2 regions of the Neobacillus sp. PS2-9 genome follow, and region 2 is predicted to be linked to the other one. Evidence: a T-box and tRNA genes for the amino acid it is inferred to sense, from the RefSeq annotation. Region 2 holds a T-box; the other holds one or more tRNA genes.
What was found. The T-box of region 2 lies ahead of trpS (tryptophan--tRNA ligase). A T-box ahead of a tRNA ligase gene usually reads a tRNA of that ligase, here a tRNA-Trp.

Region 1 (8,170 bases), 1.7 Mb from region 2:
CTCTCGTTTATAGACATGTATGGCCCCATTCTGTTGAATCACACTGTATTCTGGTACAAACCGAAACCCATTCCGCTCTATAGCCCCCATATTCTAACCCCTTTGATAGTATTTTTTATATTATTTGCAAAAATAGACTAATCATGATTACATTTTCAAAAATAAGAGGATGCTGCTTAAGGCACACATCCTCTCTTCATATTATGCTGTTGTAAATACTTCTTCTTTATTTAACTCATGACGAATGGTTGCCTGTGCCGCTGCTAGTCTGGCTAATGGTACACGGTATGGAGAACAGCTCACATAATCTAAACCTGTTCGGTAGCAGAAATCAATCGAGCTCTTTTCGCCTCCATGTTCGCCGCAAATTCCTGTTTTTAATGAAGGTTTTGTTGAACGACCTAGCTTCACTCCCATTTCAACTAGCTTACCTACTCCATCTTGGTCAAGAACAGCGAAAGGATTTTCTGGTAGGACTTTATTTTCGATATAGGCCTGAAGGAATTTTCCTTCCGCATCATCTCTGCTATAGCCGAAGGTTGTTTGTGTTAAGTCGTTTGTACCAAACGAGAAGAAATCAGCTTCCTCTGCTATTTGGTCTGCAGTTAATGCTGCACGTGGAATCTCAATCATTGTTCCGATGGTATATTCGAAATTCTTCCCTGTCTCTTCTTGGATACGTAATGCTGCTTCTACCACAAGCTTACGCATTTGTTTTAGCTCATTCACATGACCGACTAAAGGAATCATGATCTCTGGCTCAACTACCATTCCCTTTTCTGCAAGTGCTGCTGCTGCGTAGAAAATAGCTTTTGCCTGCATTTCGTAAATTTCTGGATAGATCATTCCAAGACGGCAGCCACGGTGACCAAGCATTGGGTTAAATTCATCTAACTGACGAATTTTTTTAAGTAATTTTTCTTTTTGCTTTAATTCCACAGATTGAGGGTCAGTCAGTTGAAGCTTAGTCACTTCTACTAACAGTTCCTCTTTATCTGGTAAAAATTCATGAAGCGGCGGGTCAAGTAAACGAATAGTCACAGGGAACCCTTGCATTGCTTCAAAAATCCCTTCAAAATCACTTTGCTGCATTGGTAGCAGCTGGTTCAAGGCTTCCATTCTCTCCCCATAATTATCAGCAAGAATCATTTTTTGTACTATCGGAATACGTTTTAAATCCATAAACATATGTTCCGTGCGGCATAAGCCAATTCCGCCTGCCCCAAATTCAAATGCTTTCTTCGCATCTTCAGGGTTATCAGCATTTGCTCGGACACCAATTTTCCGCTCTTGGTCGGCCCATGCAAGTAATAGCTGGAACTCATCTGAAAGTTCAGGATCAATCATTGGAATTTCACCAAGCATAATTTCACCAGTCGAACCATCAATGGTAATAATATCTCCATAATTAACGAGGGTACTACCAATTGTGAACTGTTTCGCCTTTAAATCAATCTTTAAGGCTTCACATCCACAAATGCAGGCTTTCCCCATCCCTCGTGCTACAACAGCAGCGTGGCTAGTCATTCCACCCCGGCTTGTTAATATTGCTTGGGAGGCCACAATACCATGGATATCATCAGGTGTAGTTTCTGGACGTACCAGAATCACCTTCTTGCCATCATTTCCTAATTGTTCTGCTTCATCCGCATCAAAGACTACTTGACCTGTTGCAGCACCAGGTGAAGCTGGGAGACCTTTTGCCAAAATTTGTTTCTCAAACGCATCATCAATACGCCGGTGGAGCAATTGGTTTAATTGATCAGGATCGACACGTAAAAGAGCTGTCTTTTTGTTGATGATTCCTTCTTCTACCATTTCAACGGCAATGCGAATCGCAGCTTGTGCCGTACGCTTCCCATTACGTGTTTGCAAGATGAACAGCTTACCGCGTTCCACGGTGAATTCAATATCCTGCATTTCTTGATAGTGTTGTTCCAACCGTTTGCACGTTTCAGCAAATTGTTTATATACACCTGGCATTTCATCCTCTAATGTAGCGATTGCCTGAGGTGTACGGATTCCGGCAACCACATCTTCGCCTTGAGCATTGATTAAGTACTCGCCGTAGAGAAGATGTTCCCCAGTAGATGGATTTCTTGTAAACGCCACACCTGTTCCAGAATCGTTCCCCATATTTCCGAACACCATGCTTTGAATATTAACAGCAGTTCCTAAATGATCCGGTATTTTATTTAAACGGCGATAAACAATTGCACGTTGATTATTCCAAGAATTAAAGACGGCATTAATTGCAAGAAACAATTGTTCTTTGGGTTCCTGTGGGAAGTCTTTTCTTGTATGCTTTTTAACAATTCCTTTATACCCCTTGATTACCTCTTGCCAGTCTTCTGCAGTTAACTCTGGATCAGTGGAGTATCCCTTTTGCTCACGTGTTTCTTCTAATAATTGTTCAAAGTAATAGGTATCAATCTCAAGGACTACGTTACTGAACATTTGGATGAATCTTCTGTATGAATCATAGGCAAAACGAGGATTATTCGTCAACTTCGCCATACCAACAACCGTTTCATCATTCATTCCTAAGTTTAAAATGGTATCCATCATACCTGGCATGGAAAAAACGGAACCTGAACGTACTGAAACAAGGAGAGGGTTTTCAGGGTCGCCTAATTTTTTACCCATTTTCTCTTCTAAGCGGACAAGTGCTTCTAGCGTTTGTTTTTCTACAATTGTAGGAATGGTTTTACTAGCTTCATAGTATGCATTGCAAGCCTGTGTCGTAATGGTAAAACCGTATGGAACAGGTAATCCAATTCTAGTCATTTCAGCTAGATTGGCTCCCTTGCCTCCTAGCAATTCTTTCATATTGCCATTTCCTTCATGAAATAAATAAACGAATTTGTCCATTATTAAAAGCTCCTCTCTTTTTTTAACACTTCTAATATTAAGCCTGCCGTTTCTTCCACAGCCTTATTAGATACATCAATAACGGGACAGCCTACACGTTTCATAATTTTTTCAGCATGGTCGAGTTCCTCTAATATTCTCTCAAAGCTTGCGTAATTTGCTTGTGAAGCTAACCCTAAAGCCTTCAGACGTTCTGTCCGAATTTCGTTTAATTTATTTGGTGAAATGATTAATCCAATACAATTTTTTCTAGGGATTTGAAATAATTCATCTGGTGGCTGCACTTCCGGGACTAATGGAACATTGGCCACTTTAAAGCGCTGATGTGCTAGGTACATAGATAATGGTGTTTTTGATGTTCGAGATACACCGACTAAAACAATATCAGCCTTTGTAATTCCTCTTGGGTCACGCCCATCGTCATATTTCACAGCGAACTCAATAGCTTCAATTTTTCGGAAATATTCTTCATCCAGCTTTCTCATCAAACCTGGTTGATGATGCGGTTGCTTATTAAATCTAGTTACGAACGCATTCATTAATGGACCAAGCAAATCTACTGCTAATATACCCTCTTCTAAGGCTCTGCTATCTAAATATAGTTTTAAAGTAGGAACAACAATCGTATATGCAATGATGGAGTTGCCTCTTTTCGCTAGTAAAAGGACATCTTCAATATCTTCAAAGTCCTCTACATATGAACTTCTGCGAATGTCCACATGACCTCCATTAAATTGTGTTGCGACTGCTTTTACTACAAACTCAGCTGTTTCCCCCACTGAGTCAGAAACTACATAAACCACTTCTTTCTGTACCAAAATAACAGCCACTCCTCTTAGTCTGTTTTTTCTTCCATAATTTCTAGATATGCCCTTGTAATCGTGGTTTTTGTGATTCTTCCCACAAGCAAATATGTATTTTTCAGTTGGTCTTCTACCTTCACTACTGGTAGAGAATCAATGTGATTGTGAATCATTTTTTTGGCGGCTTCTAACAGTGTTTCCTCTGGTTCGATGGTGATGATATTAGGCATTCTAGTCATAATGACACTTACTGGTAAGTCATTTAGATTCTTATTGCCAAGTGAAGCTCTTAATAAATCTTTCCTTGATATCACTCCCGCTAGAAGCCCTTCAGAATCAACTGCATAAAGTGTACCTACATCTTCTAAAAACAACTGAACAATAGCATCGTAAACGGAGGTTGATTTTTCGACTACAATTGGATGCGCCTTATAATCATTTACTTTTTGGTGAATAAACTTTTTTGCCTGCTGTTTTACTTCAAAATTGTCATTAAAGTAATACCCCACTCGCGGTCTGGCATCCAAGTTTCCTGACATTGTTAAGATGGCAAGATCTGGTCTTAAAGCTGCCCGTGTTAACGAAAGCTTTTCTGCAATTTCTTTTCCTGTAATTGGTCCATTTTGTTTCACAATCTGTAGGATTTCATCCTGTCGTTTAGTTAGTTTAATCATTACCACCCCCTTATTCATAATAAATATGTTATATTCGTTAGCTTAATTATAAATGTGCTATACTTATTTGTATATAGTATATTACATTTGTGTAAAATACGAAACAATTACTTTCACTTTTTTTTGACAAAAATAAAAACCCGCTACTGTAGCAGGTCTTAGTTTACGTTTGACAATTAGGACAGTAAAATGTCTTTCTAGAAGAAACCATTTCATTTATGATAATGGCCCCGCAACGATTGCAGTTTTTGCCTTCCCTGTCATAAACTTGACATCTACCATTTATTCCCCCCGTTAAGGTATCGCCCTTAAATAAAGGATTTTCCATATAACCACCGTACTTTATTCCGTCATGAAGGACTGCCTTCATTGAATGATATAGCATGTTCCTTTTTGATTCCTCAATTTGATCAATGTCTTTCATAGGCAAAATTCCAGCATGGAAACAAATTTCTGCTGAATAGCAATTACCGATCCCAGCAATAAACTCTTGATCAAGTAAAGTGGTCTTTAATCGTCCATGCTTATGACGAATCATTTCTAGAAAATGATTTAAAGTGAAATCATTAGTCAATGGTTCAGGTCCTAAATCGGTGAGTTTCTCCTCCGCTTCTTGATGACTATATAGGTGAAGATATCCCAGTCGAAGACCGATAAAGTAAAGATGATTTTCTCCAAAAGAGATTTGGACTTGGATGGTTCGTTTTGGTTTTTCCGACTCAAGTCCGTAGAACATCCATCCCCCTAACATTAAATGCAACAGCATCACATGACCATTTTGGAGATGGAAAAGTAGGTGCTTTCCTCTCCTTTGAACATTAGTTACTTTTTGATGAAGAACTGTTCTTTTAAAAAGCTCTGGATTAAGGTTAACGGATTTTTCTCTATTAATTTGAATATCTGAAATTACTTGACCAACTATTTTTTGATTTAAAAGGATCTTATACGTTTCCATCTCTGGAAGCTCTGGCATCGAACTACCCCTTCCATCTATGTGTCTGCATGCAAAATAGGTTTCCCAAAATAGTTAAATAAAATGAAACAATTTAGTCATTGTGGATAGAACTGCACCTTCATCTGAAAAAGAATTAAGTGAGTATCATTTTTTAGGAACATTCGTTTCTCTTAATAAAAGAAAAAGACCTTCAACTAATAAGTTGAAAGTCTTCTAAAATAAAGGCTGTGTTAAATTTGACTGTTGATTTCCGCTCCAGGCGCGAGCGGTACGTGGGCGTTTCGGCGAGCTTCCTCGGTGAAAAGCTTATGTGGGGTCTCCCCTGATCCGTACTCCCACAGGAGTCTTCGTGCCTTCCGCTCCAATCAAAAGGGTAAACAAATCAACAATATTCTTTAACACAGCCTATTGAAAAAAGTAGAAGTGGAGCCCGTCTACATCGACGTTATCGGACTTTTTTTTAAAAAAGTAGAAGTAGAACCTGTCTCCATCGAAGAAATCGGATTTTTTATTGAAAGAAACAGGGTAAACAAATCAACAATACTCTTTAACACAGCCAAAATAAAAAAATTCCAAAGTACAAACTTGGAATTTACATAAGTAATATTGACAGGGGTAGTAGGAATTGAACCCACACCAAAGGTTTTGGAGACCTTCGTTCTACCTTTAAACTATACCCCTAAAATGGTGGAGGGGGACGGATTCGAACCGCCGAACCCGGAGGGAGCGGATTTACAGTCCGCCGCGTTTAGCCACTTCGCTACCCCTCCACATATTAATATTAGAAAAAATGGCGGAGGAAGAGGGATTCGAACCCCCGCGCGGTTTAACCCGCCTGTCGGTTTTCAAGACCGATCCCTTCAGCCAAACTTGGGTATTCCTCCATTTTTATAAAAAAAATTATATAAGTATTTTAATAGCGGCGGAGGGGATCGAACCCCCGACCTTACGGGTATGAACCGTACGCTCTAGCCAGCTGAGCTACACCGCCAAATCAGTTATATAATTAAAGTGGAGCCTAGCGGGATCGAACCGCTGACCTCCTGCGTGCAAAGCAGGCGCTCTCCCAGCTGAGCTAAGGCCCCAAAATATGAATGGTCGGGAAGACAGGATTCGAACCTGCGACCCCTTGGTCCCAAACCAAGTGCTCTACCAAGCTGAGCTACTTCCCGTAAAAATAAGTGGTGCCGAGGACCGGAATCGAACCGGTACGGTAGTCACCTACCGCAGGATTTTAAGTCCTGTGCGTCTGCCAGTTCCGCCACCCCGGCACTTATGGAGCGGAAGACGGGATTCGAACCCGCGACCCCCACCTTGGCAAGGTGGTGTTCTACCACTGAACTACTTCCGCATATAAAAATGAAATGGTGCGGGTGAAGGGAGTCGAACCCCCACGCCTTGCGGCGCCAGATCCTAAGTCTGGTGCGTCTGCCAATTCCGCCACACCCGCATTTGTAAAATCAAAAAAGGATGGTGCCGGCGAGAGGACTTGAACCCCCAACCTACTGATTACAAGTCAGTTGCTCTACCAATTGAGCTACCCCGGCATAGGTATAAAATAAATATTAGATTGTTCACGCTGTCTTTATAATCGTCATCCTGACCTCAGAAAGCTTATGCAAGTTGCAGCTCGGTCAGTATGCTGAAGTTAATTCAGGAAGCTTATTCGATCGTGCTCTACCAATTGAGCTACCCCGGCATAGGTTTAGAATGATTATTAGATTGTTCACGCTTTCTTACTCTAGCATTAGAATTACATCGGCGTAAATATTAAAAATATATATGGTGGAGGATGACGGGATCGAACCGCCGACCCTCTGCTTGTAAGGCAGATGCTCTCCCAGCTGAGCTAATCCTCCATAAATATATAGCCTGGCAACGTCCTACTCTCACAGGGACTTTCGTCCCAACTACCATCGGCGCTGAGAAGCTTAACTTCCGTGTTCGGTATGGGAACGGGTGTGACCTTCTCGCCATAGTTACCAGACTATTTTGTTAGAGAGATCGTTCTCTCAAAACTAGATAATGCAGAAGAAGTGTTTGTAAAAAACGAGTTCGCTTTAAAAATTGGTTAAGTCCTCGAACGATTAGTATCAGTCAGCTCCACATGTTACCACGCTTCCACCTCTGACCTATCAACCTGATCATCTTTCAGGGTTCTTACTAGCTTGACGCTATGGGAAATCTCATCTTGAGGGGGGCTTCATGCTTAGATGCTTTCAGCACTTATCCCGTCCGCACATAGCTACCCAGCGATGCCTTTGGCAAGACAACTGGTACACCAGCGGTGCGTCCATCCCGGTCCTCTCGTACTAAGGACAGCTCCTCTCAAATTTCCTGCGCCCACGACGGATAGGGACCGAACTGTCTCACGACGTTCTGAACCCAGCTCGCGTACCGCTTTAATGGGCGAACAGCCCAACCCTTGGGACCGACTACAGCCCCAGGATGCGATGAGCCGACATCGAGGTGCCAAACCTCCCCGTCGATGTGGACTCTTGGGGGAGATAAGCCTGTTATCCCCGGGGTAGCTTTTATCCGTTGAGCGATGGCCCTTCCATGCGGAACCACCGGATCACTAAGCCCGACTTTCGTCCCTGCTCGACTTGTAGGTCTCGCAGTCAAGCTCCCTTGTGCCTTTACACTCTACGAATGATTTCCAACCATTCTGAGGGAACCTTTGGGCGCCTCCGTTACTCTTTAGGAGGCGACCGCCCCAGTCAAACTGCCCACCTGACACTGTCTCCCACCCCGATAAGGGGTGCGGGTTAGAATTTCAATACAGCCAGGGTAGTATCCCACCGACGCCTCCACCGAAGCTAGCGCTCCGGCTTCTCAGGCTCCTACCTATCCTGTACAAGCTGTAC
Region 2 (15,500 bases):
CGATGCAATAGATGCAGATTTTCACTAACTGTATTTACCAGATTATCGTATACACTTTCTGGAATATTGTTTGCTGCCAGTGCTGCATGTCTAGCTGAATCATATTTTCTGATCCGTGCATTGAAATTGTCCTTTTTTACATTGCCGCTTAATGTACTAGAAAAGGTATTTTGAAAACTTCCATACGTCTTATACACGGCTTTAAAGGCATCACGTCTTACACGCTGGTCCCCACTTTCCAAGAAACGAATATAACGACCATGGGTAATTTCAACCTCTTCCCCATTTTCATCTTTAATAGAAGGGAATTCTATGTCTGCGTTATTAAGCATGCCAAAAGTATTACTAGAAGCATTCATTATTTCGCTTGCTTCAGCTAGTAATGCTTCTTGTTCAGCAGTTAGGACATGTGCACGCTGCAGATTAATCTCAGCAATGGCGTGTTCATAAAGTTTTAGCTCTGGTTTCTCATTCAAGAAACTTGCAACCTTCTCTTCCTCGATAGAAAGGATTTCAGGTACAATAAATGCTAGCTGACTACCTGCCTGGGAATAAAGATTTTTCATCCGATCATCTAAACCCTGATAGAAGGAATTAGTAGTATCCTGATCGTAGCGCATATGTGAATATGTATAAAGCTTTCCAATCCGTTCCAATAGCCTATCTTGGAATTGAAGAGCTTTATAAAGTGTCTCTGCACTTTCACCTAATTTTCCTTCATATTCTTTAATTCCAGAAATTTGATTTTTGACGTCTTGAAATTCGTTCTCCCAGTCCTGATCACTAGCAAAAATATCCTCTAATTTCCAAGTATCCTCTACGGGGATATCATTTCTAGTTGGTAGTGATTTTACGGCAGTTTCATTTGACATCTTCCATCCTCCATTCAAATGTAGATTTACAAAAAGCTTCCACTCCTAATAATATTCTCCTAATTTTTCAAATTTCCTTTACAATCGTTAGAAAAGAACGACCATACTCACTATATTATGCCCATCTACTAATTTTCATTTATGATTTTACAAAGTGAACCATGTTTTTGGTTAAACCGAACCATGCTTTCATCTCTTTCCCTATTAGAGTGAGGAATCCATATTTTCTCTTTCACTTGAAAACAGGTTTCACCCACTTTTGAAAGGATACCTAGCTTTGTTAAGTAAAGGAGATATTCAATAACTGCAAGCAAAGGATTCAGATGGCTCACCTGCGGTAAGTGTCTGCTTACCACTTCATGTCTTTTCACTCTCCTATTTAAATGCTCCTTCATTTCTTGCATGGTAATAAAATCACTTGGTTTTTTATGGGATAGTAAATCAAGATATACATACGTCTGCCAAATAACGGGTGGTGTTTGGATGAGTATCGAGTGAGGGACAGGGAGGCCTATTTCTGGTGGAAGTAAAAATGGATTGAGGCAATTATTGTAGATTTCAAGAAGGAACTTTTTTTTATGTTGATCTGAATAACGTATCATATTTTGAATGATCCTATCCATTTCTGTTTTCCACTTTGGCATGTAAATCCTTTTTTGAGGTTTTGGGGTGAGTAAACTAGATATTTCTAATCTATCAGGTGAGTAAAAGGAATGTTGGGTAAAAGCATTTTTTATCGAGAAGGGTGTAATGGATTCCACTAGATGAAAGTGTTGCTTTTCGGGGCAATAAGATGGAATAAAAAAGGTGCCTGGTAAAGAAGATCGTAAAAATAAGTAATGAAAGTTAGATAAAGTATCGATGTCTCTCTGCTTTAGTTGCAAATGCCTGCTTGCAATAATCCATAATGGAATGTAATCATTCTCAAGATATGTTTTTGTTCTCTTACTAAAAATTTCTTCAGGTATCGGTGAGCACTGATATTCTAACGCGTATTTCTTACCGTTAAATTTGAACAGAATGTCTGGACGCTGTTGGATTTCCTTATCAAAGTACTCCAATACTGCGGGTATATTTTGTTTAATAAGCCACTGATACAGCTGTCGTTTACCATCCAAGTGATAGATGGATTCATGGTCATAAAATTCCCGGCAAGTTCCACCTCTTTTATGTGCAAAATGAAAAATACGATGATCGCCTAATTTTAACAAAACACTTTCCCCACAAATAGGGCAAAAAAAGTCTTCTTTACTCCGAAGGGACAAGAGGCTCTCCTTCTTATAATCATAACCAAGACAAAGTTTTTTACCATTTTTTGTTATGGCAGTTAACAATCAAACATCTCCTCCTTTTTTTGTATATATTTCGCCATATTTTGCAAAAATCCTCTAAGAAATAAGAAAAGACTCGCCAAAAAATTGACGAGTTAATAAGAAAAGCACAAGCGCCTTGATCAGCCCCGACAGGCAAATGTTCTTCGGCAAGAAAAGTCCGCCTTTTGACTTTTATTGCCGAAGGTTATTTGACCCGAGGGGCTAGGCGCTGGAGTTGGACAATTCACGAAGACGCGCTCGATTATAAAAGAGGAGATAGCAGCCTTGCCGTTGACTCTAAAATCCGCAAACCAAAATGCCGTTTTTGAAATGTGAGTAGATTGAGCTCCTTGGCATTTTTGAGATCATTTAAATATTCCATAACGAGTTTCTCCGTACTATTCGTTCGGAATAAAAATGCATTTACTTCAAAATTTAAATGAAAACTCCGCATATCCATGTTCGATGTGCCGATAGAGGCAAGTTCACCGTCGACAATAACAATTTTACTATGCATAAATCCTCTTTCATATTCGTACACCTTTACCCCAGCTTCCAATAATTCAGGAAAATAGGACCTTGAGGCATGAAAAACAATTCGTTTATCAGGACGGTTGGGAACAAGCAACCTGACATCCACACCGCTTAAAGCTGCCACTTTTATTGCCGAAAAGATATCTTCATCTGGAATAAAATACGGTGATGCAATCCAGACATTTTTTTTAGCCGATGTAATCATAGCGAAAAATATATTTTTTATAACACTCCACTCATTATCAGGACCACCAGCAATCAATTGAACCCCGCCATGACTTTTATCATCAAGTTGTGGTGATAAATATTCCGCTGTTAGAAAACTGTGGTTCGTCATGTAGTACCAGTCCTGCAAAAAAATGAGTTGGAGGGTACGAACGGCTTCTCCCTTTAACATCAAATGTGTATCCCGCCAGAAACCTATTTCTTTGTCCCTTCCTAAATATTCATCACCAATATTTAATCCGCCAACAAAGCCAATCGTTCCATCAATTACGATAATTTTTCTATGATTACGGAAATTAAATTTATTATTTAAAAATGGTAATCTTACTGGTCCAAATGGAACGGTTTCAATACCAGCTCCTCGTAAATCATTAATGTATGCTTTTGATAATTTCCAGGAACCAACTGCGTCGAAAAGGAATCTTACTTTAACACCTTGATTCGCCTTTTCAATCAAGATATCCTTGATTTCCTGGCCAATATGGTCATGTCGAACAATATAATATTCTAGATGAATATGGTGCCTTGCTCTTTTCAACTCATCAATAATGTTCCGGAAAGTCTCTTCTCCATTAGTCAGTACTTTTGTAGAAGTATCAAAAGAGATAGGGCTGTTCCCAAGCTTATGTGCAAGTGTAAATAATCTTCCTTGGTGCTCTCCGAGTAATCGGCGCTTCTCTTCACTTCTCGGATCGTCTTCCCCTTCAACCGTTAGAAAAGCCTGCTTATCTAAGAAATACTTCTTCCTAAACATTCTCTCCTTTCGATAATTACGTCCAAATAAAAGATAAAAGAAAAAACCAATTAGCGGAAAGCTTCCTAATACCACTAACCATGTGATGGTTTGCGTAGGATGTCGGTTTTCGAAGAAAATAACGATCCCAATAAAAATGACCGAAAACGTTATGAAGATACTTAAAAAACCAAATACTCCACCTTGTAATTGGTCACGAAAGAAAAACCATAGTACGGATAATACGGCTACAAACACTATAACCCTTACTGTGTTTTTCAGATTACTCACCTGCCAAAATATACCTTATTTAATCATGATATGAAAAGCATAAGCGCCTTGATCAGCCCCGACAGGCAAATGTTCTTCTGCAAGAAAAGTCGCTCTTTGACTTTCTTGCAGAAGGTTATTTGACCCGAGGGGCTAGGCGCTGGAGCTGGACAATTCTCAAAGTCGAATTTTATACTTTCTTATTATGTAAAAAAACCGATTTCAGTTTTGAAATCGGTATGCAAACTAGCCAAAATGTTTTCGTAATTCAGCAAAGACATTTTCGGAGATTATTTCTTTCCCATATTCTTGTACACGATGAATGGTTATCTGTGTTTCATATCCATATTCGAGTAAAATACTTAGAATGTCATCAATTTGATCTTCTTCAAACACATCTTCAGGAAATTCTGTATATAAATAGTACTTACCTTCAAAATGATAAAGTTTAGTCACTAAATCATCTAACCCTGGACGGCTTGAAAGCATAATAATATCTTCAAAATCTTTAAAAACGAGAAGAAATTCTAGAGTCTCTTCCTCTAAGAGGATCTCTTCTTCCTCTAAATGTTGTGGATTGAAATGTTGGTCTAAAAGTTCTTCAATTTTTTCATCCACCGGAATATCTTTCATTTTATCACTAGGAAGTGGGAGCTCGAACTTTTGCCCATCTTTAGAAAGCTGTGCTTTAGTAACCAGAACCTCTAACCCCTTCTCTAGAGCCTGAACCTGTATCCAAAGCGGACCTTCAACCACAAATTCTTCTTCGCCATGCACTTCATCCATCATTTCCCAAAAGAGTTCTTCACTTCGTTCACGATTGTACCATATTTCTTCACGGTCAAATCCTCTTTCCTCAATATCTCCATAGGAAATGTAAAATTTAACAGTATTTTCGTTAATACGTTCAATCTCCACCATAACCTCTCCCTTCCGTTTACCATATTGAAGGGACAAAATACCCCCAAGCAGATAATTCATCCTATTTGCCTTCATAAAAAAGGAAATATTCTTGTACTTTCATTTTATGACAAAAGCACTAATATGGGAAATAAAAAAGGTTAAAAACTAAAAAACCATTATAATGCCTATCGTTATTATTATGATAGTTTATTTATTGTAGCAAAATGCCTCTAAAAGAACAAATTTTTTGGATTAAATACAAAAAAGACCTCCTAATTATGAAGGTCTTATGATTTAATTAACCATCCGCTGCGCTTCCCTTAGTTGGAATGTACGCACTTTTCTTGGAAGAAACCGTCTAATTTCATCTTCGTTATATCCAACCTGTAACCGTTTTTCATCAATAATTATAGGTCGACGTAACAAGCCTGGATTTTCTTTAATTAATCCAAACAAATCCTGAAGCGGCATTGAATCTAAGTTGACATTCAATTTTTGGAATGTCTTTGATCTGGTTGAAATAATTTCGTCTGTCCCATCTTCCGTCATACGAAGAATTGCTTTAATCTCCTCCATGGATAGGGGCTCAGAGAATATATTTCTTTCAGAGTATGGAATCTCATGCTCTTCTAACCATGATTTTGCTTTACGACATGATGTACAACTTGGTGAAGTGTATAGTGTTACCATCCTAATTCACACTCCTCTATTATTTACGGATGTAATACTCTTATCAATATATAGAAATAAAACTATTTTTAACTTAAATTTTATAATTGTAACACAGTTGTAATTAAAATGATTATAAATAAGGAATTTCTATAATTATTATACACCACTGATACTAAAAAAGGTATCCCTTTTTCCAAATATTATAGAAAGGAAAGAAATACATGACTCATATTATATTAGACGAATGATGTGAAGAAAAGTTTCAATAAATTTACGATTTTACATTTAAATTTACCCAATCCATTTATTTTCTATGTAATAATATTCGTTTCTATTGTCCTTTTTTTTGTGGGTTTCTATGTATAATATCGAATTTATCCTTTGCTAAACAATTTTTTTATGGTAACAATTATTTTATCAGGGTTATATTCTCAATTAAGGAATGGAAATGAAAACGCATTCATTTTTTTCATAATCTTTGTCTGATTTCAGCATTTACTCTTTCAATAAAGCCTAAGTTCTTTTAAAATAAGGTATAGGGGATATTTACAAAGGTTGACCATTATTTTGATTTATAAAAATGGAGGGATTTTTATCATGGCTGGATACATAACAGATCTAACAATGGTTGCTTTATTAATTGTCGGAATCACTGCCTTAATGGGTGTTATTACAAATGGTATTGGTGAAAAAGTGTTCGGTGGCAAAAACCGTAGTGAATATGTAGACGAAAGTGCAAAATACCAAACAGGCTGGAAGGCTGTTGGGGGAAAAAGAAAATAATTAGAAAAGCGTAAGTGCCTTGTTCAGCCCCGACAGGCAAATGTTCTTTGACTTTTATTGCCGAAGGTTATTTGACCCGAGGGGCTAGGCACTGGAGCTGGACAGTTCTCGAAGTCGAATTTTAAACTTTTTAAATTATATTATAAGGAAAAAACGATCTCAACTAGCGAGATCGTTTTTTTTTAATGCTTAGATTGTGCCTGATATTGTTTGAACTCTTTTTCTGAGCATAAAACAAAATGACCTGGGGTAACTTCTCTAAATTCAACTGCTTCGTTACCATCATAATTATGGGAAGCTGGATCATATGATTTACGCTTTCTAGTCCGCTCACTGATTGGATCTGGAGCAGGAATTGCTGACAATAATGATTGAGTATATGGGTGAAGAGGATTTTTATAAAGCTCTTCTGCCGGTGCAAGCTCAACCATCTTACCGAAGTACATTACACCAATACGATCACTAATGTATTTAACCATTGAAAGGTCATGTGCGATAAAAAGGTAGGTTAGACCTTTCTCTTTTTGCAATTTCTTCATAAGATTTACAACCTGTGCCTGAATGGAAACATCCAACGCTGAAATAGGCTCGTCTGCAATGATGAATTCCGGTTGAACCGCAAGTGCTCTCGCGATACCTATCCTTTGACGTTGACCGCCACTAAACTCATGTGGATAACGATTGGCATGTTCTCTATTCAAACCAACTGTTTCTAATAGCTTATATACCTGTTCCATACGATCTTGCTTTGATGTTGCCAAACCGTGAATATCAATTCCCTCGGCAATAACATCAGCAATTTTCAATCTCGGATTAAGAGATGCATATGGATCTTGGAAAATCATTTGCATCTTACGGTTAAAGTCTTTTAATTGTTTTTTAGACTTTTTCCCATGAACGTTAACACCGTCATATAAGACTTCTCCACCTGTTGCATCGTATAGGCGGATAATCGTACGCCCAGTAGTAGACTTACCACAACCAGACTCACCAACTAGTCCCATAACTTCCCCTTTGTAAATATCAAATGAGACGTTATCAACGGCTTTTACTTCGTTCGCTTTACCTTCGTTAAAATACTGCTTTAAATTTTTAATTTCAAGTAATTTATCTTGAGCCATTTAGTTTCCCTCCTTTTTTCCAGGGAATTGCCCAGTGGTCACTTTTTCTAATGTAGCCACACCTGCATTACCAACATATTGATTCTGACGTCTCTTAACAGCTTCCGGTGGTTCAACCTTTGGTGCATCCGGATGTAATAACCACGTAGCAGCATAGTGTGTATCAGAAACTTTAAAAAATGGTGGTTCTTGCTCTAGGTCAATCTTCATTACAAATGGGTTACGTGGTGCGAACGCATCACCCTTTGGTGGATCTAATAAATCTGGAGGTGTTCCCGGAATAGAGAATAACTCCTCGTCATGTGTATCCATGTCCGGCATAGAACTAATTAATCCCCAAGTATATGGATGTTGTGGATTATAAAAAATTTCATCAGCCGTTCCAATTTCAACAATTTTCCCACCATACATAACAGCAACACGATCAGCCACATTTGCAACAACACCAAGATCATGTGTTATGAAAATAATGGATGTGTCGATTTTCTTTTGTAAATCTTTCATTAATTCAAGAATTTGCGCCTGAATTGTTACGTCCAACGCAGTTGTTGGTTCATCGGCAATAAGAACTTTTGGATTACACGCCAGTGCAATTGCAATAACAACACGTTGTCTCATACCACCTGAGAATTGGTGTGGGTATTGGTTTATGCGAATTTCAGGTTTAGGAATACCAACGAGCTTCAATAAATCAAGTGCTCTTTCTTTTGCAGCATGCTTACTCATATTTTGATGTTTAATTAGCGGTTCCATTATTTGGTTGCCAATTTTCATAGTTGGATTTAAAGAAGTCATAGGATCCTGGAAAATCATTGAAATATCTTTTCCGCGAATTTTTTGCATCTCTCTATCTTTAAGCTTTGTTAAATCTTTTCCGTCAAAAAGGATTTCACCGCTTTTTATCTCTGAATTGTGTTCAGGAAGTAGACGCATTATTGACTTAGTTGTTACTGATTTTCCAGAACCTGATTCACCAACGATTGCAAGAGTTTCACCTTTAAGAAGGTCGAAACTCACACCACGAATCGCTTGAACTTCACCAGAAAATGTATGGAATGAGATATTTAAATCTTTAACTTGTAATATTTTCTCCATTCAGTTCACCCGCCTTTTAATCACGCATTTTTGGATCAAGAGCATCACGTAATCCATCAGCTACTAAGTTAAAGCATACCATAATCAAAGCAATCATAATGGAAGGAATGATCATTTGATATGGGAATGCAATCATTGCTTTATATCCTTCATTTACCAATGTTCCTAGCGATGCATTTGGCTCCTGGAGACCTAATCCAATAAAGCTTAAGAAAGCTTCAAAGAAAATCGCATTAGGAATAGAGAACATGGTGTTAATGATTATGACACCAAACATATTTGGAATCATGTGTTTAAAAATAATTGAGCTATCTGATGCTCCAAGTGTTTTAGCTGCTAAAACAAATTCCTGGCCCTTAAATTTTAATACCTGTGCACGCACTACTCGGGCCATACTAGTCCAACCAGTGATTGTTAAGGCAATAATAATCGGGATGATACCAGGCTTTAGAACAAGAATCATTAATACAACGACAATCAGGTTAGGTATACCAACGATAACCTCAATAATCCTCTGCATAAATCCATCGACTTTACCACCTAAATATCCAGAAACCGCACCGTAGGTCACACCAATCAACATATCAATTAATGCCGCCATAAAAGCAATGAAAAGGGAAACTTGTGTACCTTTCCAGACACGTGCAAAAAGATCACGACCTAAATTGTCTGTACCAAACCAATAATAAGCATCGACTTTACGTACTTCATATGCGTTATATTCTGTTCCGTCTCTGCGCGTTAATGTTCCATCAAATGGCAGCCAGTGAACATTTTCTATACCTTGTATCCGCGGTGGAAGGTTATTATGTTTAGTTGTTTGTGTATCGTAAGCATATGGCGTTATTAGAGGACCAATGAACGCCATTAAAATTAATATGACAAGGACAACTAAACTGATAACCGCACCTCTATTTTTACGGACACGCATCCAAGAATCCTGCCAAAAACTCAAACTTGGCTTAGAAATCTTTTCACTTTTTGATGGGTCTACATGAGCAGGAGCAAACATATCCTTTGAGATGATCATTTCTTTATTGCTCATTTAGTTTTCCCCCCCGAAATACGAATACGTGGGTCGATAATTCCGTAAAGAATATCAACGACTAATATAATAACTACGAATAGAACGGCAAATAAAATATTTGTACCCATAATTACTGGATAATCATTTACACTGATCGATTTAACAAACTGTTCACCTAAGCCAGGAATACCAAAGATTCTTTCAATAACTAGTGAACCAGTCATTAAACCTACAGCCAATGGTCCCAAAACGGTAACAACAGGGATTAATGCATTTCTAAGAGCATGCTTTACACTAATTTGCCAAAAGCTTGCCCCTTTTGCTTTAGCAAGTGTAATATAGTCAGACCCTAGCACTTCAATCATTTCAGTACGCATAAACCGCGCTGCGATTGAAATAGGGAACATTGCTAACGCTATAGTCGGAAGGATCGTATACTCTGGTCCTCTCCAAAACATTACTGGTAACCATCCTAGTTTAACTGCAACGTAATACTGAAGCAGTCCAGCAAAAATAAATGATGGAACAGATTTACCTACTACAGCAATAAAAGTAGAACCATAATCCATCCAGGTATTTTGCTTCAATGCAGCAACTACACCTAGGAAAATTCCAATTAATGCACCAAAAATCATGGCTTCCAATCCAAGTGTTGCGGATGGTCCAATACGATTAGCGAGAAGTTCTGTTACAGGGGTATTATCAAATTGAAAGGAAACTCCTAGATCACCTTTTACCATTGCACCTAAATACTTAAAAAACTGAACAGGCACGGGGTCATTTAACCCATATTTCTCTAGCAAAAGGGTACGCTGGAATTCTGAGAGTTTTTCAAAGTTATTAAATGGACTTCCAGGAATTAATTTCATGAGGAAAAAAGTAATTGATATAACAATGAAAAGTGTAATTAACATATAAATCACACGTTGCACGAGATATTTTGCCATGCCTACACCTCCTAATTGATGAAATCTTCAACATTTTTCGACAATTCTCATACAGGTAAAAAGAGAGTATATTGATGAAATATACTCTCTTCCTATTTGATTAGTATAGTTACTATTTTGTGATTTTAATCCACTGGTAACTATAATCTGCACCAAATGCATGGTGAGCAAAACCTTTAACTTTTGGATTAATTAACAAGTTAACAGAACGTTGGTAAAGTGGTGCAATTGCTGCATCATCTTCTAACAAGATTTTTTCTGCATCTTGTAATGCTTTCCAGCGCTCTTGTGGCTTATCAACTAAATCTTCACTTGCAGCTTTGATCAACTTATCAAATTCTGGATTTGAGTAATCCATATGTTGTTGTTCTCCGCCAGTAATCCAAAGATCCATGTATGTCATTGGGTCAGCATAGTCTGGTCCCCAACCACCCATTAATAAATCATATTCAAATTTATTTTCACGAGCGATACGGATTTTGAACGGTACGCTTTCAATTGTAAGCTTTAATCCAGGAAGATTTTTCTCTAACTGGTCTTTAATGAATGCATCTGTAGTTTTAGCAGTTTCAGTGTCTTGACCAACATAAGTGAACTTCACTTCTTTAACACCTAGTTCAGCTAAACCTTTATCCCAATATTTCTTAGCTTCTTCTTTGTTTGTCTTAGACCATTGGCCAGCCGTATCACGGAAGTCTTTTCCATCTAAGAAAGCAAAACCTTTTGGTACTAAGAAATCAGCTTCGATAGAACCGTTTGCTAATACATCGTCAACTAATGCCTTTTTGTCCACAGACAATGCAATCGCTTTACGGATGTTTTTGTTTTTCAAAGCAGGGTTCTTTTCGTTCATTTTTAACCACCAGATTGATGGCTCTTGGTAACGTAATAATTCATCTGATCCTTCATATTGTGAAAGGATTGCAGCTTGTGCAAGCTTTGGTGTAATGTCAGTTTCACCAGCAGTAAATGCATTAGCAGATGCTTGTGGGTCTTTTGACACGTTGAAGTTGATTTTTGTTAAAGTAACGTCTTTAGCATTTGTATAAGTTTCGTTCTTTTCTAATACCCACTCAGTAGCAGTTGGGCCATCCCACTTAGTCATTTTGAAAGGACCATTGTAAAGTAAGTGAGAAGCATCTTTCGCATAGTCAGCGCCTTGTGCTTCAACAAACTTTTGGTTTTGTGGGTAGAATAATTGGAAAGTGATATAAGACTCGATGTAAGGTAATGCTCTTACTAGAGTAATTTCCACTGTATAATCATCTAGAGCTTTAATTCCAAGATCTTCAAGCTTTGCTTTACCTTCAGAAATTTCAGTTGCATTTTTGATTTTGCCCATCATGAAGTATGGACCATAAGGTGAAGCAGTTTCTGGATTGATTGCACGTTGCCATGCGTATACAAAATCATGAGCAGTTACAGGGTCACCATTTGACCATTTTGCATCTTGTCTTAATTTAATAGTTAAGACTGTTTTGTCGTCGTTGTATTTTGGCATACCATCAGCTACACCTGGAACAACCTTTTGGTCTGCATCTAAACGATATAAACCTTCGTTAGTAGCGTTTAACATTGTAAAGCCCATTACGTCCTCAGCCATTACACTGTCCATCGTTGGGATCTCAGCAGATTCTAAAACGTTAAGAACTTGCTCATCCGCTAATTTCTCTTCAGATCCAGCATTATTTTTGCCTTCATTTTTGGTTTTGCCTTCGTTTTTATCACCGCCGCCTGAACATGCTGCTAGGAACATGCTAAGTACTAGTGATAAAACTAAAAGTAGTGAAAGTTTTGATTTCTTCACTTGTAGACCTCCCTTTTCTATTATTCTGAAAAATTACTACATTCTCTATTATACATATTTTGAATTAATTGTACATTATTTTTTATAATTTAATTTACAAGTTAGAAACAATTTTTACGTAATCATTACAAATAGCTATGATATAATTTAGACTTATACAGATTTTCATGTATAATATTCGGTAGTTTCCCTTATTAAATCAATGATTTGGAGGTAATCTAGTGAATCCTAGATTTAAGAAGAAATTTGTTGTTCTTGGACTAACACAGTTGTTAATAGTAATAATTTCCTTCATTTCCAATATGGAAATTTCCTTACTTAGCTATATCAATATATCTTTTTACATTTCCTCTCTACTTCTGTTAACATCGTTGCTTCTCTACACGATTCATTCCGGCTTTTACGATGTAATAGGTAAATCCTTTAATCTTGCTTTTTCAAGAGGAGAAAACAAGAGAAAGTTGGAGGAAATTCCAGCACTATCTGAGTTAATCACTATCGATCAGAAGCCCCTCCTTTTTTACGGATTGGTCAATGGATTACTCATGTTAGGAGCTCTTTGCCTCTATTATTATTTGCAGACTTGAAACTGGTTATGTTCTTCATTTATAATTAGCATAATCAAATATAAGATGTTTAGCGATGATAAAGATTAGTACGTATTTTCATTCGGTTAAGAGAGTTTGTGGCTGGTGAAAACAAACGCGAAAAAATACGGAATGGACTTTTGAGCTTCTATCTGAACCTTCTATTTAGGAAAATAGAAGTAGTAGGAATAGACGTGATCCTTGCGTTAGTAGGACTCCAAAAGGCGACCAGCTATTTTGGAACTGAGTGACTCATATGAGTAATTTAGGGTGGTACCGCGAACCATTCGTCCCTATAGTATTAGGGATGAATGGTTTTTTTTATATAACTTTTAGGAGGATTAATAATGAAAACGATTTTTTCTGGTATTCAGCCGAGTGGTACAATAACACTTGGGAACTATATAGGGGCTATGATGCAATTTGTCGAGTTGCAACATGAATATAATTGCTACTTTTGCATCGTAGACCAGCATGCCATAACAGTTCCCCAAGATCCTGTAACACTCCGTAAAAATATTAGAAGCTTAGCTGCGCTATATATTGCTGTAGGGATTGATCCAAACAAGGCATCCTTATTTATCCAATCTGAGGTACCTGCACACGCTCAAGCAGGTTGGATGATGCAGTGTGTCTCTTATATTGGTGAATTGGAAAGAATGACACAATTTAAAGACAAATCAACAGGTAAAGAAGCTGTTTCAGCTAGTCTATTGACCTATCCACCTCTAATGGCTGCAGATATATTATTGTATAATACAGATCTTGTACCGGTCGGCGAAGACCAAAAGCAACATATGGAATTAACACGTGACTTGGCCGAAAGATTTAACAAAAAATACAATGATATCCTTACTGTACCGGAAATCAGTATTCCTAAGGTCGGCGCTCGAATTATGTCTCTCCAAGAGCCTACCAAAAAAATGAGTAAATCAGACCCAAATCAAAAGTCTTTTATTACTCCTTTAGATGACCCTAAACAGATCATTAAAAAAATAAAAAGCGCTGTTACAGACTCAGACGGAATTGTCAAATTTGATAAAGAAAATAAACCAGGTGTTTCCAATCTGCTTTCCATTTATTCAATTTTGGCTAAGAAACCTATTGCCGAAATTGAGGAAATGTATGTTGGTAAAGGATATGGAGATTTTAAAGGTGATTTAGCTGATGTAGTGGTTAATGTCTTTAAACCAATTCAAGAGAAATATTATAACTTAATGGAATCAAGCGAACTGGATGAAATTTTAGATCGTGGAGCTGAAAAGGCAAACCTTGTGGCAAACAAGACCCTTAAAAAGATGGAAAACGCCATGGGTCTTGGCCGAAAGAGAAAATAATATAAATTTTAAAAAACAAAAGCCTGAGCCCAAAAGGATTTATTCCTTTTGGATCAGGCTTTTAGTTTACTTTAGGACCATGTTCCATTTCCCAAAGCTTCTCGAAAAAGGGCTGTCCCTTAATTAAATTCTCACAAAAAGTTTCATGCCGTTTAGACCAGCCGTACTTTGCTTCCTCAAAGAGCTGTTCCCACGCTTCCTCAAAATTCAATTCTTGAATAGTCGAATATTTCTCAGGACACCATTCTGTAAACCAATACCTTACCTCTGCTTCATTATTTGATGAAAGTAATTGGTCAAGAGCCATGAACAATAGTTGCTTTAACTGACGTTCTTTTCTCGTCAATCCATTCATCAGTTCTGGTTCAGGTGAAAGAATATGAAAATCCTTTGTTTTCGGTTGTCCATAAAAATGGTATTTTTTAGCTTCATGCTGACTAATCATCTCGTAAACAAGCTGTTCCTGTCTTGGAATTAGTCTGCTTTTTCGAATAGGGATGGTATAGCCAATCGTATCTACGGCTAAAATCCCTGTCCCGTCTGTGACAACGAAACAATAATCAAGTTGAACTCTTTCATGGTTTTTTCTTAAATATGCTTTCTGATAAATGTCATCTAGGAGCTGTTGAGGTAATTCTGATAAATCATTCTCGATGTAGTTAAATAGAATCGGCTCGATTTTTAAAAGTGGTACTTGGTCCAACAATTCCACTCCATCATCCTTACGCCATTCATGAAAGTGGCATACATTATAACCGTTTTCTTCCCCTTCAAACCAATTTACCCAAACATCATGAAGATACAACATTTTACAACCCCTCACTTCAAAAACTGTTTGTCAATCAGTATGGGCAGACCTTAGTTAAATTATTCCTTAATATATATTTTGCACCAACTGTATTTATTAAATTTAATACTTGTCCCTTTAAATTATTCATATGTATATGGTGCGTCTCCTATATTTATGTTAGGAAATATATTGGTACATAACTTGGGCTCATAGAGTGCTTCTATGCGACCTTCTTCTCTTTCTTTAGCCACTTTGGGCCCATAGACCGCTTCTATGCGCCCTTCTTCTCTTTCTTTCAGCCAGTTTGGGCTCATAGACTGCTTCTATGCGCCCTTCTTCTCTTTCTTTCAGACACTTTGGGTTCATAGACCGCTTCTATGCGACCTTCTTCTCTTTCTTTCAGACAATTTGGGCTCATAGACTGCTTCTATGTGTAAATGACAAAACATTGCATAACAATGTACAAAAATGATTTTATGGAAAT

Region 1: it encodes a tRNA-Trp, which carries the amino acid that the T-box ahead of trpS (tryptophan--tRNA ligase) is inferred to sense. The anticodon was not compared.

What each region holds. Positions count from the first base shown of each region.
Region 1 covers NZ_CP133269.1:2,205,828-2,213,997, reverse strand. Annotated here, with positions in the region: gene RCG25_RS11155 (YbxH family protein) at 1-90, opposite strand, end outside; gene ppdK (pyruvate, phosphate dikinase) at 202-2,871, opposite strand; gene RCG25_RS11145 (pyruvate, water dikinase regulatory protein) at 2,874-3,689, opposite strand; gene RCG25_RS11140 (transcriptional regulator CcpN) at 3,707-4,348, opposite strand; gene mutM (DNA-formamidopyrimidine glycosylase) at 4,512-5,321, opposite strand; tRNA gene RCG25_RS11130 (tRNA-Trp) at 5,914-5,984, opposite strand; tRNA gene RCG25_RS11125 (tRNA-Tyr) at 5,989-6,073, opposite strand; tRNA gene RCG25_RS11120 (tRNA-Ser) at 6,095-6,187, opposite strand; tRNA gene RCG25_RS11115 (tRNA-Met) at 6,221-6,294, opposite strand; tRNA gene RCG25_RS11110 (tRNA-Ala) at 6,316-6,388, opposite strand; tRNA gene RCG25_RS11105 (tRNA-Pro) at 6,399-6,475, opposite strand; tRNA gene RCG25_RS11100 (tRNA-Leu) at 6,486-6,574, opposite strand; tRNA gene RCG25_RS11095 (tRNA-Gly) at 6,580-6,654, opposite strand; tRNA gene RCG25_RS11090 (tRNA-Leu) at 6,669-6,753, opposite strand; tRNA gene RCG25_RS11085 (tRNA-Thr) at 6,775-6,850, opposite strand; tRNA gene RCG25_RS11080 (tRNA-Val) at 7,087-7,162, opposite strand; rRNA gene rrf (5S ribosomal RNA) at 7,174-7,290, opposite strand; rRNA gene RCG25_RS11070 (23S ribosomal RNA) at 7,371-8,170, opposite strand, start outside.
Region 2 covers NZ_CP133269.1:3,929,924-3,945,423, forward strand. Annotated here, with positions in the region: gene pepF (oligoendopeptidase F) at 1-872, opposite strand, end outside; gene RCG25_RS19735 (competence protein CoiA) at 1,001-2,206, opposite strand; gene cls (cardiolipin synthase) at 2,448-3,959, opposite strand; gene mecA (adaptor protein MecA) at 4,194-4,865, opposite strand; gene spxA (transcriptional regulator SpxA) at 5,145-5,540, opposite strand; gene RCG25_RS19755 (hypothetical protein) at 6,120-6,305, shown strand; gene RCG25_RS19760 (ABC transporter ATP-binding protein) at 6,488-7,426, opposite strand; gene RCG25_RS19765 (ABC transporter ATP-binding protein) at 7,427-8,521, opposite strand; gene opp3C (oligopeptide ABC transporter permease) at 8,538-9,566, opposite strand; gene opp3b (oligopeptide ABC transporter permease) at 9,563-10,495, opposite strand; gene RCG25_RS19780 (peptide ABC transporter substrate-binding protein) at 10,608-12,302, opposite strand; gene RCG25_RS19785 (DUF3899 domain-containing protein) at 12,524-12,889, shown strand; T-box leader at 12,936-13,187, shown strand; gene trpS (tryptophan--tRNA ligase) at 13,237-14,226, shown strand; gene RCG25_RS19795 (YjbA family protein) at 14,288-15,034, opposite strand.